2 regions of the Streptococcus vestibularis genome follow, and region 2 is predicted to be linked to the other one. Evidence: predicted binding sites of a transcription regulator. Region 2 holds the regulator's gene; the other holds the start of a gene.

Region 1 (16,720 bases), 870 kb from region 2:
GACATTCTATACAGATGAAAACAATGATGGTAAGTACACTCCAGGAACTGATGAACTTCTAGGTTCAGAAATGATTAAAGATGGAGCTAAAGGTGCGGACGGACGTGATGGTAAATCATTGCTTACTGTCAAAGATGGTAAAGAAACCAAAGTTTACCAAGAAGATCCAGCACATCCAGGTCAACCATTGAACCCAGAAAAACCTCTTGCAGTTATTAAAGATGGAGTGGACGGAGTCTCTCCAACAGTAACAGCTGTACGTAAGGATGAAGAAGGTCATAAAGGTGTTGAAATCACTGTTGATAACCATGATGGTTCACAACCAACTACAGTCTTTGTTCATGATGGTGAAAAAGGAGAAACTGGAGCAACAGGTCAAGATGGACAAACTCCTACAATTACAACTCAACCTGGAAAAGATGGCCAAAGCACTCTTGTAACTATCACAACACCAGGAAAAGATCCAGTAACCTTTACAGTGAAAGATGGTAAGAATGGTAAAGATGGACGTACACCGCATATTGACTTAAATGCATTAGTGGATGCAGTAAGAAGAGGTGCTGGATTAGCTGTTAATCCACAACCTTCTGGAACATCAAGAAGTGCAAGAAGAGCGAGAAGTGTAGGGGATAATCCAGATGAGGAAACTGCATCAGCTCAACCAGTAGCTACAGACTCAACAGGTTCACAACCAGCAGCTACACAACCAGCGACTACCGGTTCAACAGATTCACAACCAGTAGATGGTACTCGTATTACAGCCTACTATGATAACAATGGTAACGGTAAATATGATCCGGGAGTTGATGAATTAATTGGTACAAGCGATATCTTGAATGGTATCAATGGACGTAATGGTACAAATGGAGCTTCCGGACATGATGGACGTGATGGCCGAAACGGTGCTGAGTTACTAAGTGGAGCTACTGCCCCAACTGCTAAGGATGGTAAAGACGGTGATACTTATATCGATGCTAACACAGGAGACGTTTATAAGAAAAATAACGGAACTTGGGATAAGATTGGTAATATCCGTGGACCTCAAGGAGTAGCCGGTGAAAAAGGCGACAAAGGTGAAAACGGGGCTAATGGAGCAGACGGTAAATCGCCAGTTGTAAATGTAACGGACAATGGAGATGGAACACACTCTATTACTGTTAGAAACCCTGATGGTTCTGAATCAACAACTAAAGTTAAAGATGGTAAAGACGGTAAAACTGCCAATATCACTACAACAGAAAATCCAGATGGAAGTCACACAATTACTGTAACAAATCCAGATGGAACAACTAAAGAAACAGTTGTTAAAAACGGTAAAGATGGTAAGACTCCAAAAGTTGAAGTAACTGATAACAATGATGGAACTCATACTGTTAAAGTTACAGATGGAGACGGCAATGTTACTAACGCTATCATCAAAGATGGTAAAGACGGTAAAGCTGCAACAGCAACAACTACTGAAAACCCAGATGGAAGCCACACTGTAACAATCACTAACCCAGATGGAACTAAGAATGAATTCATTGTGAAAAATGGACGTGACGGTGTTGACGGACGTACTCCAACCGCATCTGTTCGTGACAATGGGGACGGAAGTCATACAATCGTTATTACAAATCCAGAAGGTGTGACAACTGAAACAACAGTACGTGATGGTAAATCACCAAAAGTGACTATAACTGACGAACAAAATGGAACTCATAAGATTTCAGTTCTAAATGGTGATGGAACAACTACTGAAACAATCATTAAAGATGGTAAATCACCAGTAGCGACTGTTACTGACAACCATGATGGTACTTACACTATTCGTGTAGAAAATGGAAATGGAACTGTTTCTGAAACCACAGTTCGTGATGGTAAATCACCAACTGCTAAAGTAGTAGACAATGGAGATGGCACTCACACAGTTACAATTGTTAACTCTGATGGAACTACTACAACTACAACAGTACGTGATGGTAAATCACCAAAACTTGAAGTAATCGATAACAACAATGGTTCACACACTATTAAAGTTACAGGAGCAGACGGTAAAGAAACTAATACTACAATCTTTGACGGTAAATCACCAAAAGCTAATATCGTTGATAATGGAGATGGCACTCACACCTTAACAATCGTAGATTCTGACGGACGTGAATACAAATCTGTTATTAAAGATGGAAAAGACGGAAAAGATGGAGTATCACCAACTGTAACAGTTAAAAATAATAATGATGGAACTCACACAGTTACAATCACAAATCCAGACGGAAGTAAAACTGATATGGTTATTAAAGACGGAAAAGATGGTAAATCACCAAAAGTTTCTGTTGAAGATAACGGAGATGGTAGTCATACAATCACAATCATCAATTCTGACGGAACTGTGACAAAAACAGTTGTTAAAGACGGAAAAGATGGTCGTGATGGTCGCGACGGCAAAGACGGTAAAGATGGCAAATGTGGATGCCAAGACAAACCAGTAACACCATCAAATGACAAACCAGTTCCTCCAACACCAAATGTGCCAGAAGGACCAACATTTGCAATGCCAGAACCACCAGTTCATGAATTGCCAGAATTCAACGGTGGTGTGCCAGGAATACCAGAAGTTCATGAATTGCCAGAGTTTAACGGTGGAGTACCAGGTATGCCTGAAGTTACTGAAGTACCAGAATTAGATATTCCAACAGTACCAGTACAACCAACACCAAATGTACCGACGCCAGAAGTGCCAGTACAACCAACTCCAGTTGTTCCGACACCAGAGGTACCGGTCCAACCAGTACCAGTGGTTCCAGAACAACCTGTAGTGCCAACATCGGCTCAACCAGCAAGTCCAGTAAATGCTAACCCAGAAGTACCAACTACAGTTAAAGAAAACCATGGGGACAAATTACCTGAAACTGGAAGCCAATCTGATTATATCTTTGTTCTTCTAGGTAGCGGTATTCTATTGAGCCTATATGTAGGTCGAAGAAAAGAAGATTAATCATCTAAAAGCAGTCTCTAATTTCTCAAAAGAAGATGATAAGTGATAGATATCGAATGAAAGAATATTCTTAGAACGATTTTCATATGATGGAAAAGACTGCAAAAATCCCATGGGATTTGTGAACTGCACCCTAAAAGTTAGACAAAAAATGGCTCTTTTCTACCATTTGTCAAGTCTATCAAGGCTTTAAGTAAAAAAAGAGATAAGACAGTATCTATTCTGAGGTTACTGTCTTATTTTTAACACTTTTTGATCTATAAATGGGCATGCTAAAAAAACACCTCATCTGGTATTTTTTGAAACAAGGTGTTACAATAATACGGTATAGACAGCCTTATCGATTTTGGGTCAAAGAGTAATCGTAAAGTTTGTTATGCGTAATGAGGTAATACATTGTTCGAATGAGACGATGTATAGAGGCAATCGTATGTGGCTTAGTTGAAGCTATTGTCGATTGTCTTTTTCGTTTCTCATAAAAGTCAGCGATATGGCAGGGATTGGTATGACTAGCTGAAGCGATGTTGTGAATGCACTTGAACAAGATTTTTCTGGCATAGGGATTCCCTCGTTTAGTGATGTGTTCCTTGGCGAGAAAGTTCCCAGATTCATAGTGTCTCAGGTCAATGCCAATAAAAGCGTTGATTTGATTGGTAGACTGAAAGCGACGAATATCTCCCAATTCGCCAATGATAGATGTCGCTGTGGCTTCTGCGATGCCAGGAATTGACCGTAAGATGTCATACTCTGGTAAAGGCTGAGCTAGAGCTACCATGTCGTTTAAGACAACTTGTCTGCGTTCAGAAAGACGAAGCAACTCTTGAGCATAGTAACGAACCTCTTCAAGCATTGGAGAGGTTTTCTTGACCGCACAAAAAGATTGTTTAGCGAGTTTTATAAGTTTATCAGTTAGGTAAGCAATACGCTTTTCAGAGATGCGTTTGGAGGTAGATTGACGGATAATCTCACACAAGTTACTTTGAGATAGGCTTAATACAAACTCTTTGCATGGAAAAGCCATCACTAAGTTCCAATATTGCTCTCCAGTAGGTGTGGATAATAGATTTTCCAATTCAGGAAATGTGACTTGTAGGACCTTGTGCAGACGGTTTTTAGTTCGAACAAGATCTTCTGTCATATTTTGATAGAAACGGCTTAAATCACGCAGGTGTTGATAAACTTCTTCCTGCACGTAAGTTGGTTTACGATTGTGCACAAGCTGAGATTTAGCCAGCTTTTCAGCGTCAATTTTATCTGTTTTACGAACTCGCAGACTGTCCAATTGCTTCTTAGCTTCCAGTGGATTTAGCCGTGTGTAAGCGTAACTATATTCCTCAAGAAAGGCTTGAAGACGTCGAGAATAGACGCCTGTAGCCTCAAATATAATCTCACGGTTATGAACAGTTTTCAAGTCGCCCAACAGGCGATTGAATCCAATGGTATCATTGAGTATGGTGTAGCCATGAACCTTCTCACCATTGACTAAAATGGCCACCTCAGAACTTGTTTTACTGACATCAATTCCAAATACTGCACGCATGACATTACCTCTTTTGTCTTGAATAATTCCATGTTTTAGTGATTTTATTTTCAATACGCGACGTTTAGCGTCCTACATACTTTGATCAAACTCCACCTAAAACAAGGTGTCTTGCCAGTTTGTCAAGCGACGTCTAGCGCCATAGAGCCCTACGACTTTACAAGACACCACTACTTTAACATAAAGAAAAAGTAGTGAGTACTCTCTCCCGTCGGAGATTTCTTCACTACTAATCTTAGTATGTTTGTCAACTGTAGTGGGTGACGAAAAGCTAACATCTAGAGAGGACCTGATAGGTCTTCTCTTTTTTTATGTTCAGAGTGATGAAGACACGTTTCTTAAAGTTGATGAAGTTTCTAAAACCGAATCCCAACCGTTTGATGTCTTTAATCAACTTGTTAGTCGCTTCTAGTTTCGCGTTTGAATAGTCTGTTTCTAGTGCATTTTGGATGTATTGTTTGTGTCTAAGAAAAGTTCTAAAGACCGTTTGAAAATAGTGATTGACTTTGCTTCTATTTTCCTCTATCAGCTCAAAGAACTCATCTACTCTCTTCTCCTGAAAGTGAAAAAGCAAAAGCTGATAAAGTGTATAGTAGTCAGTAAGCTCTTTTGAAAAGCCTAGTGTCTTCTCAACAACTTCATGTGGTGCTAAAGTTTGGCGGAAAGTCTTTGAATAAAAAGAGTTGAGAGATAGTTTACGGCTGTCCTTTTGGAAGAGTCGCCAATGATTTTTCAAGGCTCGATAGGGTAGTGACTTCTTATCGAACTGGTTCATGGTTGCAATTCTAGTCTTTAAAAATGCTCTACCAAGGTGCTGGATAATGTGGAAACGATCAAGAACGATTTTAGCGTTTGGGAAAAGTTTTTTGGCTAGTGGAATATAAGCCCCAGACATATCCATCGTGATAAACTGCACCTTTTGTCGAGCTTTCAATGGATACTTCAAAAAGTAGTTTCGTATAGTAGTCTGGCGACGATTATCAAGGATGGTTATGAGCTCGTTGGTCTCATAGTTTTGAGCGATAAAAGCCAAGTCACCTTTCTTGAACCCAAACTCATCCCAGGACATTATAGCTGGGAGTTTGTCATAATGTTTCTTGAAAGTGAACTGGTCAAGCTTACGATAGACAGTGGACGTCGACACACGAAGTCTTCTGGCAATATCAGTTAGTGACACCTTCTCAGTTAGGAGTTGTGTAACCTTTTGTCGGACTATATTGGAGATTTGGCAGTTTTTCTCAACGATTGATGTCTCAGCCACCGTTACTCTCTTACAACTTTTGCACTGGAAACGACGTTTTTTCAGACGTAGTAGTGTCGGCGTTCCCGCTTGTTCGAGAAGAGGAATTTTAGAAGTTTTTTGAAAGTCGTACTTGATCATCTTTCCATGGCAGTGAGGACATGATGGTGCAGGATAATCCAGTTTTGCTTGAACCTCGATATGAGTATCCGTTTCAAAAACAAGAGAAATAATGATGTTAGGGTCTTTAATTCCGATTAATTCTGTGGTATTCTTAATAAGTCTCATAAGTTCTTCCTAATGATGGTTTTGTCGCTTTTCATTATAGTTCTTATGGGACTTTTTGTGTACACTTAAAAAGCTCTATAATCTCTACAGTGGTTTTACCCACTACAGAAATTATAGAGCCCAAAAAATCTAACTTTTGGGGTGTTTTTATTATGAAATTAACTTATGAAGATAGAGTTAAAATACATGAATTGAGAAAGCAAGGTCAAACTTTCAACCAACTTTCAAAAAGATTTGGTGTGGATGCTTCTGGATTAAGATATATGATGAGATTGATCGAACGTTACGGAATAGAAATTGTCAAGAAAGGTAAGAATTGTTACTATTCTCCAGAATTAAAACAAGAAATGATTGATAAAGTGCTACTTGAAGGTCGTTCACAAAAAAGTATAAGTCTTGATTATGCTCTTCCAAGTGGTGGAATGTTACCTAATTGGATAGCACAATACAAGAAAATGGGTATACTATTGTTGAGAAAACAAGAGGAAGACCGCCTAAAATGGGACGTAAGCCAAAGAAGAAATCTGAAGAGATGACAGAGCTAGAGCAACTTCAAGCAGAAAATGAGTACTTGAGAGCGGAGAACGCTGTTCTAAAAAGGTTGAGAAAACTCCGATTGAGGGGCGAGAAAGAGTAAAGAGAAAAACAGAAATTGTTCGAGGATTGGTAACAGAGTTTGCTTTAGAGAGTCTTCTAAAGATTGTTAAGCTTGCTCGTTCGACCTATTATTACCACTTAAAACAGCTGGATCAAACGGATAATAATCAAACTATCAAAGCTGAAATTCAAGCTATTTTTACTGAACACAAGGGAAATTATGGTTCTCGTCGAATGACTCTTGAATTGCGAAATTGTAGTTTTATAGTGAACCATAAGAAGGTGCAACGGCATGATGAAGTCTTTCTTTTGCATTCTGAAGTCTGAGATGTTTTATGGTTATGAGAAGATGTTTAAGTCAATTAAGCATTTGAAACAAGCTATTGTAAACTATTTTGATTATTACAACAACGAACGAATTGGGGCAAAACTAAAAGGACTCAGTCCTGTGCAATACAGAACTAAATCCTTCGGATAAATTAATTGTCTAACTTTTTGGGGGCAGTACACCTTCTTCATTTCGATACAAGCTAGCTTAGTTTCTACTGAATATACTTTTTTGACTATAACAAAACACTCCTGTTTCTAGTTTACCAGAATTCAACAGGAGTGTTTTCTTGTGTCTCATTTTATTGGTGCAGTGCCCCGAGCTAGTTTTTTATTTTAGTCCGTAGTTATAATCATCGTCTTGCATGGCTTCAACAGTACCTAGAAGGTAACCATTACCGACTTGAGAGAAGAAATCGTGGTTTGATGTTCCTGTAGAAATACCATTCATAACGATTGGATTAACATCGTTAGCAGAATCTGGGAAAAGAGGATCTTGTCCTAAATTCATCAATGCCTTATTGGCGTTATAGCGAAGGAATGTCATTACTTCTTCAGTCCATCCAACACCGTCATAAAGAGATTTAGTGTAGAGTTCTTCATTTTCATACAATTGATAGAGGAGATCATACATCCATTCACGGAAACTCTCTTGCTCTTCTTCAGGTAATTCGTTGAATCCTAGTTGGAACTTATAGCCAATATAGGTACCGTGAACAGATTCGTCACGGATAATGAGTTTGATAATTTCAGCGACGTTAGCTAGCTTATTATTACCAAGATAATAGAGTGGAGTGAAGAAGCCTGAATAGAAAAGGAAGGTTTCAAGATAAGTTGAAGCAACTTTTTTCTGAAGTGGCGTTCCGTTTTCATAGATATCATTAATGATTTTTGCTTTAGTTTGCAAGTACTTGTTGCTATTTGTCCACTCAAAAATTTCCTCAATTTCTGATTTAGTATTCAAAGTTGAGAAAATAGAAGAGTAAGATTTTGCGTGAACAGATTCCATAAACTGAATGTTGTTCAAGACAGCTTCTTCATGTGGTGTACGAACGTCTGCTCGAATGGCTTCAACACCCGTTTGAGATTGCATGGTATCTAGCAAGGTCAAACCGCCGAAAACTTTTCCAACTAAATCTTTTTCTTTAGCTGAAAGTTTACGCCAGTCATCAAGGTCATTTGAAAGGGGGATACGAGTATCTAACCAAAATTGTTCAGTTAATTTTTCCCAGGTAGATTTATCAATCGCATCTTCGATTTCATTCCAGTTAATGGCTTTATAGTAAGTTTCCATTAGAAACCTCTTTCTTTATTGATATCATTTCTATTTTATCATAATTAAAAATCATGATATAGTTTTTTGAGTTTATCTATTAAAAAAGTCGGCGAACCGACCTTTTTATGCATTTTATAAATAAGAGTAGTGAAGTTGTTAGTCTCAAATCACTATCTTAGATGACACAGCTTTCACACTGGTTAGAGCCAACTTCTTCACCGTCATCTGTGTAAGTACGGATGTAGTAGATTGACTTGATTCCTTTGTTAAAGGCGTAGTTACGAAGGATAGAAAGGTCACGAGTTGTTTGTTTATTTTCCGTTTTCCATTCGTAAATTTCTTTAGGCAACTCACTACGCAAGAATAGAGTTAATGACAAACCTTGATCAACGTGTTCAGTCGCAGCGGCATAGACGTCGATAACTTTACGCATGTCCATGTCGTAGGCTGAAGTGTAGAAAGGAATAGTGTCTGTTGAAAGGCTGTTGGCTGGGTAGTAAATTTTTCCGATTTTCTTCTCTTGACGTTCTTCAATACGTTGTGTGATTGGATGAATAGAAGCAGAACAGTCGTTAATGTAAGAGATTGAGCCATTTGGCGCAACAGCCAAACGGTTTTGATGGTAGAGACCATCTTTCTTAACGAGTTCACGTAGTTCTTCCCAATCTTTGGCTTGTGGGATGAAGTGGCCTTCGAAAAGTTCTTTGATACGGTCAGATTTAGGAACGTATTGGCCTGTAACGTATTTATCAAAGTAAGAACCGTCAGCATATTTTGAATTCTCAAAGCCGACAAAGGTTTCTTGACGTTCACGGGCAATATTGTTAGATTCAACTAAAGTCCAGTAGTTCATAAGCATGAAGTAGATATTAGTGAATTCAACAGATTCAGGGCTACCATACTCGATATGGTGTTTAGCAAGGTAAGAGTGAAGCCCCATAGCTCCCAAACCAAAAGTATGAGCTTGTTGGTTACCATTTTTGATAGATGGTACAGCATCAATACTTGAGCTGTCTGTAACAAAAGTAAGCGCACGTGTCATAGCCTTAATGGAACGACCAAAGTCAGGTGAAGTCATCATGTTCAGGATATTAGTAGATCCAAGGTTACATGAAATATCTGTACCGAGTTTGACAAACTCTTGTGCATCGTTAAGTTCACTTGGTGTTTGAACTTGGAGAATTTCAGAACAAAGGTTGGACATGACGATCTTACCATCAATTGGGTTGTATCGATTGGCTGTATCAACATTGACAATATATGGATAACCTGATTCTTGTTGGAGTTTAGAAATTTCAGTTTCTAGCTCACGTGCATTAATCTTGGTTTTTGTAATATTGGGATTGGCAACCAACTCATCATACATAGCTGTAATATCAATGTAGTTATATGGTTTACCATACTCTTTTTCGACTGAGTAAGGGCTGAAGAGGTACATATCTTCATTATTACGTGCCAACTCGTAGAATTTATCTGGAACTGTAACACCAAGTGACAGTGTCTTAACACGCACCTTCTCATCAGCATTCTCTTTCTTAGTAGAAAGGAAGGCAAGAATATCTGGGTGGAAAACATCCAGGTAAACAACACCAGCACCTTGACGTTGGCCAAGTTGGTTTGAGTAAGAGAAACTGTCTTCAAAAAGCTTCATAACTGGGACAACTCCAGAAGCAGCACCAGCATATCCTTTGATAGGAGCACCAGCTTCACGTAGGTTAGATAGGCTAATACCTACCCCTCCACCAATACGTGATAATTGGAGAGCTGAGTTAATAGAACGACCGATAGAATTCATGTCGTCCGTTACTTGAATAAGGAAACATGACACGAGTTCACCACGACGGCTACGTCCAGCATTTAGAAATGAAGGAGTAGCAGGTTGGTAACGTTGGTGAATCATTTCGTTAGCAAGGTCACTAGCAAGGCTTTCATCACCATCAGCAAAGTAAAGGGCGTTGAAAAGAACGCGATCTTCAATACTTTCGAGGTAAGACTCGCCATCGTTTGTTTTGAGGGCATATTGTTGGTAGAACTTGTAGGCTGCCATGAAAGATTGGAAGCGGAATTTTTGAGTATGAATGTCTGCAGACAACTTTTCGATGAAAGCAGGTTCGTATTTACCGATGAATTCAGACTCAATATAGTCGTTTTCAATCAAATAATTAATTTTATCTGTGATGCTGTTGAATACCATTGAATTTGGCTTAACATTTTCAAGGAAGAAGGCACGAAGCGCTTCTTTATCCTTATGCAAAGGAATTTGACCGTTTACAGGACGGTTAATTTCATTGTTGAGGCGGAAGTAAGAAACATCGCCAAGATTTTTTAAAGACATAATACAGATACCAGGCTTAGTTTAAAGGTAGATTAAGGTTAACATATTAAACTAAGCAAACAAGTTCCTTTCTATATAAAAACTTGATAATTAAAGGATTTCTTTAAGTTTAGCCGGTTGAAAACCTGAAAAGACGCTATCGCCTGCTTCAATAACTGGAGCAGCAGTGAAACCAAGACTTTTTACGTAATCGATTTTTTCTGGTTGTTCATCAATGTTGATTTCTTCGAAATCAGCACCTTCCTTTTCCAAGAATTTTTTAGTCATTTTGCACTGCATGCAGTTGTTTTTAGAAAACAATGTAATCTTTGCCATTGCAAATACTCCTTTTTTAAAGATTTTAAGTGACTAGGAGTCACTTTTTCGACTTTAATAGAATACCCAAAATATTGGGAAAAATCAAGCTAAATATCTTAAGGGAATACAATATTTTGTGTTTAGTATTGAAACACAACCCTATATCTTGTGTTTTAAAGGCTTTTTTTAGTTTCTTAAATTAAATCAAATTTGTTTATAGAAATTGCTAAAATTCCAACAACTGACTGAATATGTAATAAAACATGACATCAAAATGCCGATTCTATTTGTTTTTTCAAAAAAAACAGTGTAGAATAAAGGAAATTTTTTAACTAATGGAGGTTCAAGTATGCAAGAATACTGTTCAAATCTAACTGTAAATGGTAAGACATTCTCTTTTTATGATCTCGAAAAAGCAGCAAAATCTTATGATGTCAAGGTCGGAGAACTACCTTATAGCATTCGAATACTACTTGAAAGTCTACTCCGAAAAAAAGATGGTGCTGATGTCAAGGAATCTCACATTTCTGATCTAATAAAATTTCCGAATTTTCCAACAATTTCTGAAGTACCATTTAAACCAAGTCGCGTCATTTTACAAGATTTCACAGGGGTTCCTGTTGTCGTTGACTTGGCCTCAATGCGGGATGCTATAGTGTCTAATGGTGGTAAAGCAGAACTTATTAATCCAGAGATTCCAGTAGATTTGGTTATTGACCACTCTGTTCAAGTTGATTCATATGGATGTGATACAGCGCTTGAAGATAATATCAATCTAGAATTTAAACGTAACAATGAGCGCTACGAATTTCTTAAATGGGCCGAACAGTCTTTTGAAAATTACCGTGCGGTTCCACCAGCTACCGGTATTATTCACCAGGTTAATATTGAATTTCTGAGTGATGTCATTATTGAAAAAAATGGGCTACTATATCCTGACTCTATGTTTGGTACAGATAGTCATACAACTATGATTAATGGTATTGGTGTTCTGGGTTGGGGTGTCGGTGGAATTGAAGCTGAGGCAGCTATGCTAGGCGAAGCTTCCTATTTCCCTATTCCAGAGGTTATTGGTGTACATTTAACAGGTGAACTGCCTAAAATTGCTACGGCAACAGACTTGGCTCTCAAGGTTACTCAGGTACTTCGTTCTGAAAATGTTGTTGGTAAATTTGTAGAGTATTTTGGTTCTGGCTTAAAGAACCTATCTCTAGCTGATCGTGCTACAGTGGCTAATATGGCACCAGAATATGGGGCAACTTGTGGTTATTTTCCTATTGATGACGAAACCCTTAACTACATGCGTTTAACTAACCGTGATGAGGAACATATCCAGGTCACCGAAGCCTACACAAAAGCCAATCATCTTTTTTATGACCCAAGTAAAGAAGTCAAGTATACTAAGATTGTTGAAATTGATTTGTCAACCATTAAACCTTCAATCTCAGGTCCTAAACGTCCACAGGATTTGATTCTCTTATCCGATGCTAAGCAAGAATTTCAGGATGCAGTGGTACGAGAAGCAGGTGTGCGTGGCTTTGGTTTGGATAATGAAGAGTTAGAAAAAACTGCAAAAGTTGATTTTGAGGATCATTCAGAAACAATTCAAACAGGTCATGTGGCCATAGCAGCGATTACATCATGTACCAATACCTCAAATCCTTACGTCCTTATGGCAGCCGGTCTTTTAGCCAAAAAAGCTGTTGAGAAGGGACTCGAAGTCTCTCCAACAGTCAAGACCTCTTTGGCGCCTGGATCTAAAGTCGTTACAGGTTATCTCAAAGCTTCAGGCTTGCAAAGCTACTTAGATAAGCTTGGCTTCAATTTGGTAGGTTACGGTTGTACGACGTGTATTGGTAACTCGGGAGATTTACGTCCTGAGGTAGCTAAAGCTATTGTAGACAAGGACTTACTAGCGAGTGCCGTTTTGTCAGGAAATCGTAACTTTGAAGGGCGTATTAATCCACTTGTTAAAGCAAATTTCTTGGCTAGCCCACCATTGGTTGTTGCCTATGCTTTGGCTGGTAATACTAATATTGATTTGACAACGGAGCCTTTAGGTTTTGATGACAATGGGCAAGCTGTCTATCTAGAAGATATTATGCCATCACGTGATGAAATTGAAGCTTATGTTGATAAATACGTAACCCGTCAACTTTTCCGAGACGAATATGCTAGTGTCTTCTCTGACAGTGAGAAGTGGAATGCGATTCCAACTGAACATAGACAAAATTATAAATGGAATCAGAAGTCTACCTATATTCAAAACCCACCTTACTTTGATGCTTTAGGAGATGATTTGACCATCAAACCATTGAATAATTTGAAGGTATTGGCTAAATTTGGAGATACGGTTACAACAGACCATATTTCTCCAGCTGGTAATATTGCTAGAAATAGTCCTGCGGCAGTCTATTTGTCTGAAAATGGTGTAGATTACCAAGAATTTAATTCTTATGGTAGTCGTCGTGGAAACCATGAAGTCATGATGCGAGGAACTTTTGCTAATATTCGTATCAAGAATGAGTTGGCAGAAGGAAAAATTGGTGGATATACTAAATATGATGGTGACATTCTTCCTATATATGATGCTGCTATGAAATATAAAGAAGCTAATCGAGATACGCTTGTAATTGCTGGTAAAGATTATGGGATGGGCTCAAGTCGTGACTGGGCAGCCAAAGGGGCAAATCTCCTTGGTGTAAAAGTAGTGCTTGCTGAGAGTTTTGAGCGTATTCACCGTTCAAATCTAGTCATGATGGGAATTTTGCCGGTACAATTTATGGAAGGAGAAAATGCTGAAAGTCTTGGATTGACAGGACATGAGACCTTTAGCTTTGACCTTTCAGAAAATCCAGGTGTGCATGATGTTATCACCGTTACAGCTTCAACACCTGAACAAACCAAAACCTTTAAAGCCTTGGTACGCTTTGATGCAGATGCCGATATTCGCTACTATAAAAATGGTGGTATCTTGCCAATGGTTGTAAGAAAAAAATTGAAGGGAGCCTAATATGACAACAGTTGAAATTAATGGACTTAAGGATATGATTGCCTGTAATACTAGGATTTCATCTATCATTGATGATCATTTATCGTATTCAGGATATGATATTTCTGAGTTTATGGATAATAAAGCGTCTTTTGAGGAAGTGATTTATCTCTTGTGGAATGGGCATCTTCCTACGCAAATGGAACTCAAGTATTTTGAAGCTGAGTTGCGTAAGAACTATGATATTTCTGATGCTGTAGAGCAATGCATTCTTATCCAATCTCGGCCACATTTGCACCCAATGAGTGTTTTACGTTCAACAGTCTCCCTTCTTGGAGTTTACAATGTGGATGCTGAGGAAAGATCCATGGAGGCAATTTATCAGCAAAGTATTGAATTGATGGCTAAATTGCCTACAATTATTACGACTTTTGCACGCTTACGTACTGGTAAAATGCCCCTTAAACCACGGAAGGATTTAGGCTTTGCGGCTAATTTTCTCTACATGCTGAATGGTGTTGAACCTTCTGAAATTGAAGTTGAGGCTATGAATAAGGCCTTAATTCTACATGCTGACCATGAGTTGAATGCTTCAACTTTTGCAGCGCGTGTTTGTGCCTCGACTCTGACAGATATCTATTCTTGTGTTACAACAGCTATTGGTGCTCTAAAAGGTCCCCTGCATGGTGGAGCTAATGAACGCGTCTTTGATATGCTTAAAGAAATCCGTGAATCCGGTGATGTTAATGCTTACTTGCAGGAAAAGCTTGACTCTAAAGAGAAAATTATGGGATTTGGACACCGTGTATACAAGAAACAGGATCCTCGTGAAATTTTCTTAAGAGATATGGCTAAAAAGTTGACAGAGGGTACTGAGAATGAAGAATTCTTTAATATGTCTCAAGAAATTGAAGAGTTCATGAAAGAAAAGAAGGGATTAATTCCCAATGTGGACTTCTATTCAGCCACTGTATATCATACTCTAGGAATTGATAGTGATATCTTTACACTCATCTTTGCTATGAGTCGGGTTGCCGGCTGGATTGCTCATATTCAAGAGCAACAAAAAAATAACAAATTGATTCGTCCACGCTCGCAGTACATCGGACAAGAAAATATGACGTATATTCCTTTAGAAAAACGCTAGGGAGGAAAGCTATATGGCAGAAAAAATCGTAATGAAAAATGGACAGCTTCAAGTTTCTGATCATCCAATTATCCCTTTTATTGAAGGGGATGGTGTTGGACATGATATCTGGAAGAATGCCCAAGCAATCTTTGATAAAGCAGTAGAAGTAGCCTATGAAGGAAATCGTCATATTGAGTGGCAAGAGCTTCTAGCCGGTAAGAAGGCTTATGACAAAACAGGCGAGTGGTTGCCGAAAGAAACCTTGGAGGCTATTCGAGAAAGTTTAGTAGCTATTAAGGGACCGCTTGAGACGCCAGTAGGTGGTGGTATTCGTTCTTTAAATGTAGCTTTACGTCAAGAACTTGATCTCTACGCTTGTGTTAGACCTGTTCGTTACTTTGACGGAGTAGCAAGTCCACTTAAAGAACCAGAAAAAACAAATATTACTATCTTCCGTGAGAATACTGAGGATATTTATGCGGGAATTGAATGGGAAGCAGGAACGACAGATGTCAAGCGCGTGATTGAGTTTCTCCAGACAGAGATGAATGTTAGTAAAATTCGCTTCCCAGAATCAAGTAGTATCGGAATCAAGCCAATTTCAATAGAAGGAAGTAAACGTCTCATTCGCTCGGCTATCGACTATGCTCTCAAAAACAATCTAAAGAAAGTGACATTGGTTCATAAAGGGAATATTCAAAAATTCACAGAAGGTGGCTTCCGTAAATGGGGTTATGAAGTGGCTCAGGAAGACTATAAAGAAGAATTGATGGATGGTCGTTTAGAGATTAACGATATAATCGCGGATAACTTTTTACAACAGATTCTTTTGAATCCAGAAAAATTTGATGTTGTTGCATTAACCAACTTGAATGGTGATTATGCCAGTGATGCACTAGCTGCTCAGGTTGGTGGTATCGGAATCTCCCCTGGAGCCAATATTAACTATCAAACAGGTCATGCAATTTTTGAAGCAACACATGGAACAGCTCCGGATATTGCGAATCAAGATAAGGCTAATCCTTGCTCAGTTCTATTATCTGGCTGCATGCTTCTAGAATATATCGGTTGGTCTGAAGCAGCTCAACTGATTAAAAGTGCTATTGAGGAGACATTTAAAGATGATATCTTTACAGCTGACTTAGCATTTGGGAAACAAGAATATTCAACGAGTGCTTTTAGTAATCAAATTCTTTCAATTATGTGATTGTTTTTGCTCAAAAATGAAAATTAATGGTTGAAAACACTATGAAAGACATTTTCTGAAAATGTTGTAAATAACTAAAGACTAGTATTTGCTTATGTTTTAAAAAATGAAAATGAGCAGTAAAATGAGAGACAGTCTTTTGAAAAACTTGTAGAAAGTGCGTTTTAACCTTGATAATATCAAACAGCTATGTTATAATTCTAAATTGTAAGGGTTATCATTGATAACTCAAATATTCCAAATTAAGAAGGAGAGTCCATTATGGCTTCTAAAGATTTCCACATTGTTGCAGAAACTGGTATTCACGCACGTCCAGCTACTTTGCTTGTTCAAACAGCAAGTAAATTTGCTTCAGATATCACTCTTGACTATAAAGGTAAAGCAGTTAACCTTAAATCTATCATGGGTGTTATGAGTCTTGGTGTTGGTCAAGGTGCTGACGTAACTATTTCTGCAGAAGGTGCTGACGCTGATGATGCAATCTCAGCAATCGCAGAAACAATGACAAAAGAAGG
Region 2 (16,720 bases):
GGTTGTAGCCGTTGGTTATGCCATGGTTATCAACATGATGTCTAGTCGTGAAGTTTGGCCATTCTTCTTCCTTGGTTTTGCTTTGGCTGCTCTCAAAGAATTAACCTTAATTAGCTTGGGCGTTATCGGTCTCTGTCTTGCCGTGATGTACCTTGCGCTCGAAGCTAGTGGTTCAAATGGTTCTTCAAATGATGGAGGATCAGGTGATCCCCTCGGTGAAATTCTCGAAGACTTTTAATTAGGAGGAAAGAAAATGGCTGATTCAAAAATTAAATTAACAAAAGCAGATCGTTTTAAAGCTTTCTTGCGCTCATACTTTCTTTTAGCTTCATTCAACTATGAACGTATGCAAAATGGTGGTGTGGCTTACACCCTTATTCCTGCAATCAAAAAACTTTATCAATCAAAAGAAGAACGTGCAGCTGCCCTTAAACGTCACTTGGAATTCTTCAATACACAACCATTCATGGCCAACCCAATCTTTGGGGTTACACTTGCCTTGGAAGAAGAACGTGCCAACGGCGCTGACATTGACGATGCTGCTATCTCAGGGGTTAAGGTCGGTATGATGGGACCTCTTGCAGGTGCCGGTGACCCTCTCTTCTGGTTTACCCTTCGTCCAATCTTCCTCTCACTCGGAGCAGGCTTGGCTGTTTCAGGTAACATCATGGGCCCAATCGTTTTCTTCGTTCTTTGGAACGTTATGGTAGCTGCCGTTAAGTGGTATACTCAAGAATTCGGTTATCGTGCTGGTACTGCGATTACGGACGACTTGTCAGGTAACCTCCTTCAACAAGTCACTCGTGGAGCTTCAATGATGGGGATGTTCGTTATCGGTTCTCTTATTCAACGTTGGGTAAGCATCACCTTTACACCAGTTGTTTCTACTGTTAAACAACAAGATGAAGCATTCATTCATTGGGATAAACTACCAAAAGGGATTGCCGGTGTCAAAGAAGCCTTTCTTCAACAAGCTGCTGGTAAATCACTTGAAGCTAACAAGGTAACAACCTTGCAAGATAACTTAAACCAATTGATTCCTGGTTTAGCTGCCCTTGGATTGACTTTCCTTTGTATGTATCTTCTTAAGAGAAAAGTTTCTCCAATCGTCATCATCTTGGGTATCTTTGTCCTTGCTATCTTGCTCCACATCATTGGTCTACTTTAATCGGAGCAAATCATGGTTAAATCGCTTAATATGGAAATGGCTCACACAACTAAGGGAACTTGGTTCCGTGAAGGGCCAATTTACGGAAATATCATGGTTGGAGATAAGGCTTTCGAGTTTTACAATGACACAAAACTACAAGACTATGTTCAGATTCCTTGGGATGAAATCACTTATGTGATTGCTGATGTTTACTTAGGTGGTAAGTTCATCCCACGCTTTGAAATCCGTACAAAGCAAAATGGACGTTTCCGTTTTGCCAGTCGAAAAAGCAGAACAACCTTAAAAGAAATTCAAAAAAGAATTCCACGTGAAAGCTTAAGAAAGGCTCCTAGCTTTCTAGCTGTTCTTAAGCAAGGCTTTAAAAATCTTTTCCGACACATTGTTAAGAAGAACTAGTCTTCGAATAGCATAAAAAGATTATCAGATTTAATCATCTGATAATCTTTTTATAATTTTTCGCTCATTCCTGACAGCGATTAGTCTGTTTTACATTTTTGTTTCACTAGCTATTGACATTTTAGTGGAAGCCTTTTAGAATATAATTGTTCTTGATTTCTTATGTTCAAAAAGATTGAGAGGCGCTTTTTTTGCCGTCTTAATGAAATCGGAGATAGTCTTTTTAAGCCTAGGAAAAAAATATTTTAAAGGAGGAGAACACGAATGGGTATCGGTATTATTATCGCCAGCCATGGTAAGTTCGCTGAGGGAATCCACCAATCAGGATCTATGATTTTTGGAGACCAAGAGAAGGTTCAAGTCGTTACCTTTATGCCAAGTGAAGGTCCTGATGACCTTTACGCCCACTTCAACGATGCCATTGCACAATTCGATGCTGATGATGAAATTCTTGTTTTGGCTGACCTTTGGAGTGGTTCACCATTTAACCAAGCCAGCCGTATCGCTGGAGAAAATCCAGATCGCAAGATTGCCATCATCACAGGACTTAACTTGCCAATGCTAATCCAAGCATACACAGAACGTATGATGGATGCTAGCGCTACAGCGGAGCAAGTTGCTGGTAATATCATCAAGGAAGCTAAGGGTGGTATTAAAGCACTTCCAGAGGAGCTTAATCCTGCGGAAGAAACTACAGCAGCACCTCAAGAAGCAGCAGCACCTCAAGGAGCTATCCCTGAAGGGACAGTTATTGGAGATGGTAAGCTCAAGATTAACTTGGCACGTTTGGATACACGTCTTTTGCATGGTCAGGTTGCGACTAACTGGACACCTGCATCTAAAGCAGACCGCATCATTGTAGCATCAGATGATGTTGCTAAAGACGAATTGCGTAAGGAATTGATTAAACAAGCAGCACCAAATGGCGTTAAAGCTAACGTAGTTCCAATTCAAAAATTGATTGATGCCTCTAAAGATCCTCGCTTTGGTAACACACACGCGCTTATCTTGTTCGAAACTGTTCAAGACGCACTTCGTGCTATCGAAGGTGGCGTGCCAATCAAAGAACTTAACGTTGGTTCTATGGCTCACTCAACTGGTAAAACAATGGTTAACAACGTTTTGTCTATGGACAAAGACGATGTTGCTTGCTTCGAAAAATTGCGTGACCTTGGCGTTGAATTCGACGTCCGTAAGGTTCCAAATGATTCTAAAAAAGATTTGTTTGACCTTATCAAAAAAGCTAACGTTCAATAACCTTCATTCGGATAAATTAGTTGATAAACTCAGCTAATCACAACTCAATAGAAAAGGAATTATAACCATGTCAGATATGTCAATTATTTCTGCTATTTTGGTCGTAGTTGTTGCCTTCCTTGCTGGTCTTGAAGGTATCCTTGACCAATTCCAATTCCACCAACCACTTGTTGCTTGTACTCTTATTGGTGCTGCTACAGGTAACCTCACTGCAGGTATCATGCTTGGTGGTTCCCTTCAAATGATTGCCCTTGCTTGGGCAAACATCGGTGCTGCCGTAGCTCCTGACGCCGCCCTTGCATCTGTTGCTGCTGCCATCATTTTGGTTAAAGGTGGTAACTTCACAACTGAAGGTATCGGTGTTGCGACTGCAACAGCTATCCCGCTTGCGGTTGCAGGTCTCTTCCTAACTATGCTTGTTCGTACAGCATCTGTTGCCCTTGTTCATGCTGCAGATAAAGCTGCAGAACACGGAAACATCGCTGGTGTTGAACGTGCACACTACCTCGCTCTCCTTCTTCAAGGTTTGCGTATTGCTGTGCCAGCAGCCCTTCTTCTTGCTATTCCGGCCCAATCTGTTCAACATGCCCTTGGCTTGATGCCTGACTGGCTTAACCATGGTATGGTTGTCGGTGGTGGTATGGTCGTAGCTGTTGGTTACGCCATGGTTATCAACATGATGGCTACTCGTGAAGTTTGGCCATTCTTCGCCATCGGTTTTGCTTTCGCAGCAATTAGCCAATTGACACTTATCGCTCTTGGTGCCATTGGTGTTGCAATTGCCTTCATCTACCTCAACCTTTCTAAACAAGGTGGCGGAAATGGTGGCGGAACTTCATCTGGTTCAGGCGACCCAATCGGCGATATCTTGGAAGACTACTAGGAAGGGGTGCTCTCATGGCTGAAAAAATTCACTTATCTCAAGCAGATCGTAAAAAGGTTTGGTGGCGCTCACAATTCTTGCAAGGTTCATGGAACTATGAACGTATGCAAAACTTGGGTTGGGCTTACTCACTCATTCCTGCTATCAAAAAACTTTATACTAACAAAGAAGACCAAGCCGCAGCTCTTAAACGTCACTTGGAATTCTTCAACACTCACCCTTACGTAGCTGCTCCTATCATGGGGGTTACCTTAGCTCTTGAAGAAGAAAAAGCTAATGGTACTGAAATCGAAGATGCGGCTATCCAAGGGGTTAAAATCGGTATGATGGGACCACTTGCCGGTATCGGTGACCCTGTCTTCTGGTTCACAGTTCGTCCAATCCTTGGTGCCCTTGGTGCATCATTGGCACAAGCTGGTAACATCGCTGGTCCACTTATCTTCTTCATCGGTTGGAACCTTATCCGTATGGCCTTCTTGTGGTACACTCAAGAACTTGGTTACAAAGCTGGTTCAGAAATCACTAAAGACATGTCTGGTGGTATCTTGAAAGATATTACTAAAGGGGCATCAATCCTTGGTATGTTCATCTTGGCCGTCCTCGTTGAACGTTGGGTATCTATCGTCTTCACTGTAAATCTTCCAGGTAAAGTTTTGTCTAAAGGTGCCTATATCGAATGGCCTAAAGGCAATGTCAGTGGTGACCAACTAAAAACTATCCTTGGTCAAGCCAACGATAAGCTTAGCTTTGATAAGATTCAAGTTGATACCCTTCAAAAACAATTGGATTCATTGATTCCAGGTTTGATGGGACTTCTCCTTACTTTTGCATGTATGTGGTTGCTTAAGAAGAAAGTTTCACCAATCACAATCATCATCGGTCTCTTTGTAGTTGGTATTGTTGCAAGCTTCTTCGGAATCATGTAAAAAGAGTAAGAGTTTAGCAAAGCTGAACTCTTTTCTTATGCTATAATAAAGGTACTACAATCAAAAAGCGAGATAGATATGGCACAATCACTAAACAAAACAGTTGAACTGCATACAACAGGCGTTTCCTACATGGCTATCGGAGGTAAAGTCGGTAAATTTCTAATTGGAGATGTAGCTCTTGAATTCTACCCTGATGTCAATGTTGAACAATACATTCAAATTCCATGGACTAGCATTACACAAATCGGTGCAAATGTATCAGGAAAGAGAATCAGCCGTCATTTTGAAATATTAACCGACAAGAGTAAATTCCTCTTTGCCTCTAAAGATTCTGGGAAGATTCTAAAGATTGCTAGGGAACATCTTGGCAATGAAAAAGTTGTTAAATTACCTACTCTCATCCAAACCATTGGTGCTCGTATCAAAGGTTTATTTGCCAAAAAATCATAATTTTTGTATAATTGTAAAGGACGGATAAGTAATAGCTAGACCTTTCCAGAAAGCCTGCGGTTGCTGTGAGCAGGTAGGGTTGACCTACGAAATTCTACCGTTTCTAATAATTAAAAACATAAACAAGTGCACTCCTGTGAAGTTGGATGGAACCGTGGCCCATGTCACTCCAACACTTTCACCGGGTGTTTTATTTTTTGGAGGAACTTATGTTAGATGTAAAACGTATTCGTAACGACTTTGATGCCCTTTCCGAGAAATTGGCTACACGTGGTGTCGTTGCTGAGACTTTAAATGAACTAAAAGAGCTTGATGTTAAACGTCGTGAACTTCTTATCAAATCTGAAGAACTCAAAGCTCAACGTAATATTGCTTCAGACGGTATTGCTCAGGCAAAACGTAATAAAGAAGACGCCTCAGAGCAAATTGCAGCCATGCAAAAAGTTTCTGCAGAAATTAAAGAAATTGATTCTGAACTTGCTGCTATCGATGAAAAACTTAACAGTATCGTTGTGACACTTCCAAATACACCACACGAGACTGTACCAGTTGGTACTGACGAGGATGAAAATGTAGAAGTTCGTCGTTGGGGAACACCTCGTGACTTTGATTTTGAGATTAAACCTCACTGGGATCTTGGTGAAGACCTTGGTATTCTTGATTGGGAACGTGGCGCTAAAGTTACTGGTTCTCGCTTCCTCTTCTACAAAGGCTTAGGAGCAAAATTAGAACGTGCGATTTACAACTTCATGTTGGATGAACATGCTAAAGAAGGTTACACTGAAATGATTACACCTTACATGGTTAACCACGACTCTATGTTTGGTACTGGTCAATATCCAAAATTCAAGGAAGATACTTTCGAGCTTGACGGTACTGACTATGTCCTTATCCCAACCGCTGAAGTTCCTTTGACTAACTACTACCGCGGTGAGATTCTTGACGGTAAAGAATTGCCAATCTACTTCACAGCCATGAGCCCTTCATTCCGTTCAGAAGCTGGTTCAGCAGGTCGTGACACACGCGGTTTGATTCGTCTTCACCAATTCCACAAGGTTGAAATGGTCAAATTCTCAAAACCAGAAAGCTCATACGATGAATTGGAAAAAATGGTAGTTAACGCTGAAAATATCCTTCAGAAACTTAACTTGCCATACCGTGTCATCACTTTATGTACTGGCGATATGGGATTCTCAGCTGCGAAAACTTACGACTTGGAAGTTTGGATTCCAGCACAAAACACTTACCGCGAAATTTCTTCATGTTCAAATACAGAAGATTTCCAAGCCCGTCGTGCACAAATCCGTTACCGTGACGAAGCTGATGGTAAAGTAAAACTTCTTCACACTCTCAACGGTTCAGGGCTTGCTGTCGGACGTACAGTAGCCGCTATCCTTGAAAACTACCAAAACGAAGATGGTTCAGTAACTATCCCTGAAGTTCTTCGTCCTTACATGGGTGGTGCTGAAGTGATTTCACCGAAATAAATAAATGAGGTTGAGACAATTGTTCCAACCTCGTTTTTATTTTACTTTATACCAATGATGCAGTAGTAAACCGAACTTTTCGTCCACTTTCTATCTCAGGAGAAACCAAGTTAACCTTGTAGGGCTGTTATTACGAAAGGAATTCCTTTGAGTGCTAACTTAAAGTTCTCATTCAAAAAAGAACCTGACTTTAAGATGATAAGTCAAGTTCCTCGTAACATATTTTTGGAGATATAACCCATCACATTTCAGATTATTATATCTGATAAAAACGCTAGTAATATAAACTTATATAGTTTTACTACTTATGTATCATTATCATCCCCCCATGAACTCCTCTGTTGTCATTACTTGAGCAAATTCACCGTGTAAGGATACTAGATTTATGGTATGCAGGACCTCTGGATCTATCAAATGACCATCTAAATTGGGTAGGGCAAAACTGGCCGTTGCATCTGAAATAAGTAACGTCTTAAACCCTAAATTAGCCGCCATGCGAGTTGTGGTAGACACACAGTGTGGCAAGGTTAAGCCTGCAATAACTAACTTATCAATTCTTTTATCTCTTAAATAGCTTTCTAAATTCGTCCCAATGAAAGCACTATTAACTATCTTTTGGAAAACAGGTTCACCTGGGCATGGTTGAAAGCCATCTTTAAAATCTTGACCTTGAGATACGTGAAAACGTGATTGAGTATTCTCAGATACGTGTTGAACATGCAGTACTGGCCATCCCTTTTCTCTAAAAAAATTGAGTAATTTTTGGGAATTCACTTCAAGCTGAGGGTTATTACGTTCTCCCCATGAACTATTATCAAAGGCTTTTTGCATATCAATCATTAATAATCCTTGCATTTTTACTCTCCTTTTTACACTAATCTTCCAACAACTTATTTGCATCCTGACAACTATCATAATAAGGCCTTAGCAGTTGAAAGCCTTCCATTAGTTGATCTAGCAAGTCATCTATAGTCAAGCTATCCGCCACAGGAACATCATATTTAACCAAGACCTTTCGAACACGACCATCTTTGACTGCTTCTTTAAACATCTGACGGTTCGCTTCAGTCCCTTCCACACGATGACTGTCACCATCTTCTTGAGCAAGATAATAAAGTGGAAAAGTAATCGGTAAGTCTAGGACCTTATGTTGCTTCGCTAGAGTAGTATCTGATTTTTTCCGTTCGACAAAGCTCACTTCAACTGAGATTCCCCAATCTTCAGCTTGACCGTAGAGTCGAATCGCCATAGCAACATCATCTAAACTGTCCTCAGGTGCCCTGTAATAGCACCAAAAGTGTGGCCGACATAATTGTGCCTGATTGGCCCAATTGCTGACACGATCCATTTTCATGGGATCTAGGCGCTCCTCTAGACGTTTTGCTAAAGTCTGCATCTCCTTACGAGCAGCTTGTCCCAAATTTTTGAGCGCTTCCATCTCTTCCTGATGCGGACCCGCTTTTTCAGGTTTGATATACTTAACTCCTTGTTTAGATAAATAAGCTTGAATATTTTCTAACATCGTTTTCTCCTTACAATGATAAAAGACCAACCCATAAAGATTCTATTCTGGTTGGTCTACTTTTTTATTTACGTTTACGGGCAATCAAATGGATTGGTGTTCCCTCAAAACCAAAGGCCTGACGAATTTGATTTTCCAAGAAACGCATGTATGAGAAGTGCATAAGCTCTTCTTCATTGACAAAGACAACAAATGTTGGTGGTTTAACCGAAACTTGTGTGCCGTAGAAAATCTTAAGGCGTTTTCCTTTGTCAGTTGGTGTTGGGTTGATGGCGATGGCATCCATGATAACATCATTCAAGACAGCCGATGAAATACGACGGTTTTGACTCTCACTGATGCGTTTAATCATCTCCGGCAACTTGTTAAGACGTTGTTTCGTCTCAGCCGATACAAAGATAATTGGAGCATAGCTCAAGAATTGGAACTGATCACGGATATCTGCTTCCCAGTTGGAAACAGTATGGTTGTCCTTCTTGATCGTATCCCATTTGTTAACTACAATGATAATCCCTTTACCAGCTTCATGAGCAAAACCAGCAATACGCTTGTCATACTCACGGATACCTTCTTCGGCATTGATAACCATAAGAACAATATCAGAGCGGTCAATGGCACGCATAGAACGCATTACAGAGTATTTTTCTGTGTTTTCATAAACCTTACCAGATTTACGCATTCCAGCAGTGTCAATCATGGTATACTCTTGACCGTCACTGTCCACAAAGTTTGTATCAATGGCATCACGAGTCGTACCAGCAATAGGACTTGCAATCACTCGGTCCTCACCTAAAATGGCGTTAATCAAACTTGATTTTCCGACGTTTGGACGCCCAATCAAACTGAAACGGATGATATCTGGATTTTCCTCTTCAACTTCTGTTGGAAGATTTTCAACGATAGCATCGAGAACGTCCCCCGTACCAATACCGTGTACAGATGAAACTGGGTAGGGATCGCCAAGCCCAAGAGAATAGAAATCATAGATATCTGCACGCATTTCAGGGTTATCCACTTTATTTACCGCCAAGATAACTGGCTTGTTGGTCTTATAGAGAATACGGGCAACGTACTCATCCGCATCTGTCACGCCTTCCTTGCCTGAAACGACAAAGACAATAACATCAGCTTCAGTCATGGCAATGTCAGCTTGGTGCTTAATCTGTTCCATGAATGGAGCATCGACATCATCGATACCACCTGTATCAATCAAGCTAAATTGACGGTTAAGCCACTCAGCAGAGGTATAAATACGGTCACGTGTTACCCCTTCAACGTCTTCGACGATGGAGATACGTTCACCCGCAATTCGGTTAAATAGGGTCGACTTCCCAACATTTGGGCGACCCACGATAGCAACTGTAGGTAATGTCATATATTTAAGTCCCTGATTAAATTAGGGATTCCTTTCTTCATTTAGCAGTCTCACTTCCACCAAGGAAAGCAAACACGCTTGTTCTTTATCATTATTAGGATCACCTTAACGGCGATTAACACCTTTCAAGTGAACCTCTTTAGCTAGAAAACGAATACGTTCCATCACACGTTTGGCCTGCCAAGTCTCGTCTCCTTGACGTCCATTGGATAGCTTAGCTTCTAAATCTGCAAAACTATAGTTGGATGTGAAGAAGGTTGGTAGCTCCTCGATCATGCGATACTGGAGAATGACTTGCAAAACATCATCCCTAATCCAAGAAGAGAATTGCTCTGCACCAATATCATCTAAAACTAGGACTTCTGCTTCTTTGACAGCATCAATTTGTTCCTTCACAGAATTGTCCTTAATCCCATTTCTAACATCAATAGCAAAAGATGGATAATGAATAATGGTCGTTGCAACCTTCTTAGTCTCTGAAAGCTCATGGGCCATAGCTGCCAACATGAAGGATTTCCCAACCCCCATATCCCCGTAGATATAGAGACCTTTCTGGTCTGGACTAGGGTAATTAGCCACAAAATCAATAAGTGTCTCAAAGGTATCAACACGAGCGGCATCATCTAGCGCGATATCAGCAAAGGTAATCTTGCGATAAGACTGAGGCAAACTCACCAAGTTAATCCGCTTAGAAATAGCCTGTTGTTCTTGTTGCTCCTTAAGCTGACGCGTTTCCTTATAGGTCACATCAGCGTAGCCTTCATTCATGGTCAGAATCGGCTCATACCCTTTGGCAATGTAGGTGACATCACCTTCTTTGACCTTACGGCATTCCACCAAGAATTGATTGAACTTTGGAAGACTACGCTTGATTTGGTCCTGACTTAAGCCATGTTCTTGAATAAAGCTAGCCACTCTTGGATCTGCCAAAATTTGCTTGGTTAAATCTGTTGCATTGCCAGACCCATGATGCCCTGTTCGGTTGAGGGTTTGTCCAACTCTTTCCATTGGCTACTCCTTTCCTTTTTCTAGTTTTGCCAAAGCCCGACGTCTAATTTCGTCTAACTTGGCTTGATCGGCCTGACTGGTTTGATTATCGTAATCAGGATCACTCCAGCTAGGTACATTTGTTTTCCTCTTAGAATCATCTTTTGCCCGATGTGATTTTTTGTCGTAACCACTACGCAAAGCCAAAAGCCCTTGTTCAGCAGTAACAATCTTCTTAAAGGCAAAATCGTTGGCAAGTTTAGAGATATACTCTCGGTTCACATTTGTTGAACGTGTCCGTCCCAAACTGTAGGCAACCATGAGGTTAATAACCTCATCCATAAAGCCTCTTTGTGCCAAATCCGTGAGAATCTTCTTCTCAGAATTAGTTACAGTCCCGCCTGGACCCTTAGCACTCTGTAAGTAATCAACAGGTTTTTCAGATTTAACAGCTTTAAGAATCTTTTGCTCCGTCTCCGTCAATGCAGAATCACTACCCAATTTTTGAGCTTGAGCCTGCTCTAATTGCACTTGCATACGCTTAACAATAATCTGGTGGTTCACGGCTGTCTTTTTAGCTAAGAGATAGGTATCATACCAATTCATGTCATAGGTTTCAGACAATTTATAGATTTCTGGAACATCTGTCTTTTCATCTGTAAATACAAGTCCATCAGCCTGCATACGATTCCTGAAACTACTTAAATCAAATGAATTTTTAGGCTTAATTTCAGAAACAGACTTTTGAGCCAAACGCTCATCAGTAAAAACATCCGAAAAACGTTTAGATAAATCTTGTAAACCATGTAAACTCGTCGGTTTTAAAGCATCTACTGCTGGTTCACCAATTTTTTGCTCTAGAAGTGAACTATAGACCGCATGCTTTAGAAACTGCTCGATAGATAGGGGAGACTTAAGCTCTACAACATAAAACCCTTGAGGTGACTGGTAAAAGGCCAAGAGATCTACCGCTGTCAGGACCGCCAGGGATTCCTGAAGAGGCTGCATACCAAAGTTAAGATGATTCAGAATAGCCGCAAACTTATGACGGTGATTACCATTGTCATAAAAAGCCAGGAAATACTGGTAGAGAGCGTATCCCTCACTCCCGATAATGGGATAATAGCAACGCATCAAACTTGCCTGATCGGGAACGATAACCTGATTGCCAACATAGACAAATTCTTCAATAGGTCTCATTTTTTAGACTCTTTTTTCGCACGGACAGTCTTGGTGATTTCTTGAAGTAATTTTTCAATCTCATCAACATCTTTGAAAGAACGGTAGACGCTGGCAAAACGGACATAGGTAATTTCATCAAGGTCTGCTAGTTCTTTCATGACTAAATTCCCAATAACTTCACTATCAACCTCTCCATCATGGTTACGGCGAATGTTTTGCTCTATACGGGTGATGGCATTTTCAATATCCTCACTTGAAACTGGGCGCTTCTGAGCACTCATCAAGATACCATTGAAAATCTTATCTCGAGAGAATTGTTCACGAGTACCGTCTTTTTTGACAACTAAAAGTGGAACTTCTTCCACACGCTCAAATGTAGTAAAACGGGCATGACAAGCATCACACTCTCGACGACGACGAATAGTATTTCCATCCTCTGCCTGACGGCTATCGATAACATTAGATTTATTATGTTGACATTTTGGACAACGCATGCACTTCACCACCAATCTTCGAAATTCAGTACTCTATTTTACCATAAAAACACATAAAAAGCACGTCTTTAACTAGACGTGCTCATGATTGAGCATTAGTATAAATCTCTTGTAAATTGACTTAATCCTCAAGTTGAGGTGTCGTAGTTTCTGACCCTGCAAAAGGAATGTAGAGGTCAAAACGTGTACCCACACCAAGTTCTGAACTGACATCAATATGGCATCGATAAGCTTCCACAATTTGATAGAGGATTGATAAGCCAATACCCACACCAGATTGGGTTGTCGTACGGTTACGCGCCTTATCTGAACGATAGAAGCGTTCAAAGATATGTTCAATATCTTCTTTGGAGATACCCTCACCATTATCCTGTACCTGTACTAACATCTCATCTTCCAGAGCCTTGATAGTAACCTGGATTTCCTTATTAACAGGCGAATACTTGACTGCATTATCAATCAAAATAGTAATAACCTGTTCAAAATGCTGGCTGTAAATCTGTGCCGGACGCTCTGAACTCTCAAAATCATTGAGATAGAATTGGTAGTCTTCATGTAGGACACGGAAATTCCCAATAACCGTACGGATTGAAGAATTCAAATCACATGTATCATTTCTATGATTGTCAAATGACCCTTTAACACGAATAGAATCCAACATATCGTTAATCATAATCGTCATACGGTTGGCTTCGTGACTTGCAGCTTCAAGACTTTCTTCAAGGATTTCAGGATCATTTTTACCCCAACGTTGCAAGAGGTCCATATGTCCCTTAATAACTGCAATTGGAGTACGTAATTCGTGACTGACGTCACTCAAGAAACGCATCTGCATCTGATTATTTTCTTGAATTTTATCCATCATACGGTTAAAGTTAACCGCCAAATCACCAATCTCATCATGACTCTCAATCTTAGAACGAAGCTCCAAGTCACTTGGCGAATCTGTAATAATACCCATCGTTTCGTGCAACTGCCTCATCGGACGAAGAATAGATGTCAAGACAACTACAGTTACTGCAATAACTAAGACAGTTATTCCTACTTCAAGGAATATCAATAGAAAAATTAGACGCTTTTTTAACGCATAGTAGAATTCCAAATCATGGAAAACTTGAGCATACCCAACAATGGTCTTCTTATCCTTGCCATAGATTGGAACTTGTAATAAGAAACCACGTTTACCTTTATAGGAAACCGACTTCAGTTTATTGACCTCAGACATGCCTGGAGGTGAGTCTGTATCCTCCTCAGAAGTAAAGATAAAAGTTCCCTTTTTGTCATAAACATAGACAGACTGATTGGAATATAATTTATTAGAAACCGCAACTTGACCATCTAAGGAATGCTTTTCAGAAAGCACTCCATTAATCATTGATCCATAGATATCTTTCGGTGAATAAAGGGCCGCTAAAAGCGGTTCTGGACTCAACTCTTCATCAGAGTCCCAGTCCTTTTCGATATAAGTAACAACTTTTGAGATTGTATTATTTACATTTTGACGTTCACGTTGCAAAAGAAGCGTATTGGCTGAGAGAACAACAACCAGAGTGAACATCGACAATACAATAAAGAAGACCACAGCAGCTGTTATGGTCAACTTTTTTCTAATAGTTACTTTACCAAATAATTTACTCATTTTTCACGGATAACGTAACCCATCCCTCGTACTGTTTGAATGTATGATTCCTTACCTGGAATGTCGATTTTCCCACGTAAGTAACGAATATAAACATCTACAACGTTTGTTTCAATTACGTCATCATATTTCCAGACTTGAAGCAAGAGTTCCTCACGAGTCATTACTTGGTTCATATTGCTTAAAAGTGTGTTCAACAAATCAAACTCACGTTTTGTCAATGGAATCGCCTCATCACCACGAACAACTGCACGGTTTTGAACATCCAATTTCAAATCGCGATAGGTTGACGCTTTAGCTGGTGCATTCTTAGTAGCTTCGATATCTTGGCGACGGAAGGTTGCACGAATACGTGCCAACAGTTCTTCAATCGCAAATGGTTTTACAATATAGTCATCAGCTCCACGGTCCAAACCGGCAACAATATCCATGATTGAGTCGCGAGCTGTCATCATCATAATATAAGTATTTTTTTCTTGTTGGAGACGACGTGTCACTTCGAAACCGTCCATCTCAGGCAACATAAGGTCCAAGAGAATAAGATCGAAATCTTTCTCAAGTGCCATTTCAAGTCCTTCGCGTCCGTTGTCTGCTGTCACAACGTCATATCCTTCGTGTTGAAGTTCAAGAGAGACAAAACGAGCAAGGTTTCTCTCATCTTCAACAATCAAAATGCGTTTGCTCATAATAACTATTTACCACTTTCATAAAAAATTTTTTGACTTCCATTTTCCCAAAAAGTATTTAGATTTACCCAATGAAAAAATCCGAAAATTAGCTTATAATGATAGAATAATATAGAATTTTAAAATTGTCAAACATTTTTAGTTTGTTTTTTTTGAATCAATTGTCATCAAATAGTCCATTCAATTGAGCAAAAGGATTACTTGCCTCTTTCTTCTCTTGTTTAAGAGCTTCAAAATCCTCTTCTGACAAGACTTCCCAATCATTACCTGAGAGCGAAATTTGTCCTGATTCCTCTTCAGGTGTCAGCACTCTCAAAGGAATATTAAGAAGAATATTATCTAAAATACTCTCATTAAGGTTAATAGTATCGCCATCCAAGATAAGAACTAGATTTTCTTCGACTAATTCCTTTTGAAGAGCAGCATCAGCCTCTTGTATAAAGGTTTCCGAGACTGGGTAATTAAACCCAAGTGTCGTAGGCTCAAGTGAACGGCTAGATGGCAAAGTAATATCATAGCTAAGTTGATAATCTAAAAGATATAAGCCATTATCATAGACTACATGACCACTTGCTTGAAGTTGTTCAAGATTTAAAACTTGGTCATAGCGTTCTTTAATTGACTCCAACAAAGAAGGTGCTTCATTAAAGGCTAGCCCTTCTGGAGACTTTCTAACTTCTGAAAGATAAATCATTTTTAATCCTCAAATTAAATTTTCCCATAGGGATCTATTTTCAATCCACAAGACCATAATCCCCTATATTCACTTTTCATTAAAGCGAGTAATTATGATTTTAGACTTAATTAACATTATATCAGATTTTAAAGAGAAAATAACATCTTTAATATTACATAATTTTAAACTTAGGAATTTTTTTAGCAGCTTATTAAAAACTGGTTCTTACTTAATCTTAAACAATCTTTTGCCATTAGATGAAAGAAATTAATTATGGTAAAATAGGGGCATTGAAACTAGATAAAAGGAATATAAAATGACACCTGAAGATTTTTACAAGGCTCTGAAAGAACTGGGGTTCGATCTCGGCCAAAAACAAAAAGACCAATTCCAACGCTACTTTGAGCTCTTGGTAGAATGGAACGAAAAGATCAACCTTACTGCAATCACAGAAAGAGACGAGGTCTACCTCAAACATTTCTACGATTCCCTAGCTCCTGTTCTCCAAGGACATATTAAAAATCAGACTATTCGACTTCTCGATATCGGAGCTGGAGCTGGATTTCCAAGTCTCCCTATGAAAATCCTTTGTCCTGAACTTGATGTGACTATCATTGACTCTCTTAATAAACGCATCAATTTCCTTAATCTCTTGGCCGATGAACTTGATCTCAGCGGTGTTCACTTCTATCATGGACGTGCAGAGGATTTTGGACAAGACAAGGCCTTCCGTGCTCAGTTTGATATTGTAACTGCCCGTGCTGTTGCACGCATGCAGGTTCTCTCAGAATTGACCATTCCTTTCTTAAAAGTGGGTGGGCAGCTTATTGCACTTAAAGCTGCAGCAGCTGACGAAGAGCTAGCCAATGCTAAAAATGCCTTGAACTTGCTTTTTGCCAAGCCTGTTCTCAACGAGAACTATAAACTGCCAAATGGGGATGGACGTAATATCACCATTGTCAATAAGAAAAAAGAAACCCCAAATAAGTACCCACGTCGTGCTGGGATGCCTAACAAAAAGCCGTTATAACGTTTATCCAAGGATGTTTCTTGCTTCTTGGATTATTATTTATTCTTATGATAACTCGGAGGTTTTCATTGATCAATCGTCTTTCTGTCACGCAAAAGCTTGTGCTCAGCTTTGTCTTTGTCATCATAGTGGGGAGTATTTTACTTAGCCTTCCCATAAGCCACTATGTTAACAGTCCAGAAACAAGCTACCTAGACCATCTCTTCAATACTGTGTCAATGGTCTGTGTAACTGGACTTTCTGTTGTCCCGGTCAGTAAGGCTTACAATGGTCTTGGTCAAATTCTCTCTATGCTTCTCATGCAGACGGGAGGACTTGGACTAGTCTCTCTTGTAGCCTTTAGTACCTATACCCTTAAAAATAAATTAGGACTGAGCGATCAAGATCTCCTTCAATCCGCACTTAGTAGGGATAGCCAAAAAGATTTGAAGTCTTATCTTTTTAAGGTCTATAAAATAACTTTTTCTATTGAAGCTATGGCATCACTTGTGATTATGACTGATTTCATTCCTCGTTTTGGACTTGGTCATGGCATTTTTAATAGTCTCTTTCTAGC

What was found. Region 2 encodes NrdR, which represses ribonucleotide reductase genes. Its sites were predicted from a motif close to ACACNATATATNGTGT; they were not measured.
Region 1: the regulator NrdR is predicted to act here: its motif matches at 11,002-11,017, upstream of EL076_RS06050 (redoxin NrdH).

Annotation. Positions count from the first base shown of each region.
Region 1 covers NZ_LR134275.1:1,175,310-1,192,029, reverse strand. Annotated here, with positions in the region: partial or broken gene EL076_RS10610 (collagen-flanked surface repeat-containing protein) at 1-2,977, shown strand, start outside; gene EL076_RS06085 (IS110 family RNA-guided transposase) at 3,315-4,517, opposite strand; partial or broken gene EL076_RS06075 (ISL3 family transposase) at 4,796-6,045, opposite strand; partial or broken gene EL076_RS06065 (IS3 family transposase) at 6,198-7,120, shown strand; gene nrdF (class 1b ribonucleoside-diphosphate reductase subunit beta) at 7,301-8,263, opposite strand; gene nrdE (class 1b ribonucleoside-diphosphate reductase subunit alpha) at 8,421-10,580, opposite strand; gene EL076_RS06050 (redoxin NrdH) at 10,671-10,895, opposite strand; gene acnA (aconitate hydratase AcnA) at 11,227-13,890, shown strand; gene EL076_RS06040 (citrate synthase) at 13,892-15,016, shown strand; gene icd (NADP-dependent isocitrate dehydrogenase) at 15,030-16,205, shown strand; gene EL076_RS06030 (phosphocarrier protein HPr) at 16,467-16,720, shown strand, end outside.
Region 2 covers NZ_LR134275.1:309,814-326,533, reverse strand. Annotated here, with positions in the region: gene EL076_RS01795 (PTS mannose/fructose/sorbose transporter subunit IIC) at 1-238, shown strand, start outside; gene EL076_RS01790 (PTS system mannose/fructose/sorbose family transporter subunit IID) at 254-1,168, shown strand; gene EL076_RS01785 (DUF956 family protein) at 1,181-1,567, shown strand; gene EL076_RS01780 (PTS sugar transporter subunit IIB) at 1,832-2,824, shown strand; gene EL076_RS01775 (PTS mannose/fructose/sorbose transporter subunit IIC) at 2,892-3,707, shown strand; gene EL076_RS01770 (PTS system mannose/fructose/sorbose family transporter subunit IID) at 3,722-4,633, shown strand; gene EL076_RS01765 (DUF956 family protein) at 4,712-5,086, shown strand; gene serS (serine--tRNA ligase) at 5,296-6,573, shown strand; gene EL076_RS01755 (cysteine hydrolase family protein) at 6,892-7,428, opposite strand; gene EL076_RS01750 (ribonuclease P) at 7,448-8,095, opposite strand; gene der (ribosome biogenesis GTPase Der) at 8,160-9,470, opposite strand; gene dnaI (primosomal protein DnaI) at 9,576-10,478, opposite strand; gene EL076_RS01735 (DnaD domain protein) at 10,482-11,657, opposite strand; gene nrdR (transcriptional regulator NrdR) at 11,654-12,133, opposite strand; gene EL076_RS01725 (HAMP domain-containing sensor histidine kinase) at 12,255-13,772, opposite strand; gene EL076_RS01720 (response regulator transcription factor) at 13,769-14,458, opposite strand; gene EL076_RS01715 (DUF177 domain-containing protein) at 14,616-15,152, opposite strand; gene rsmG (16S rRNA (guanine(527)-N(7))-methyltransferase RsmG) at 15,451-16,164, shown strand; gene EL076_RS01705 (TrkH family potassium uptake protein) at 16,233-16,720, shown strand, end outside.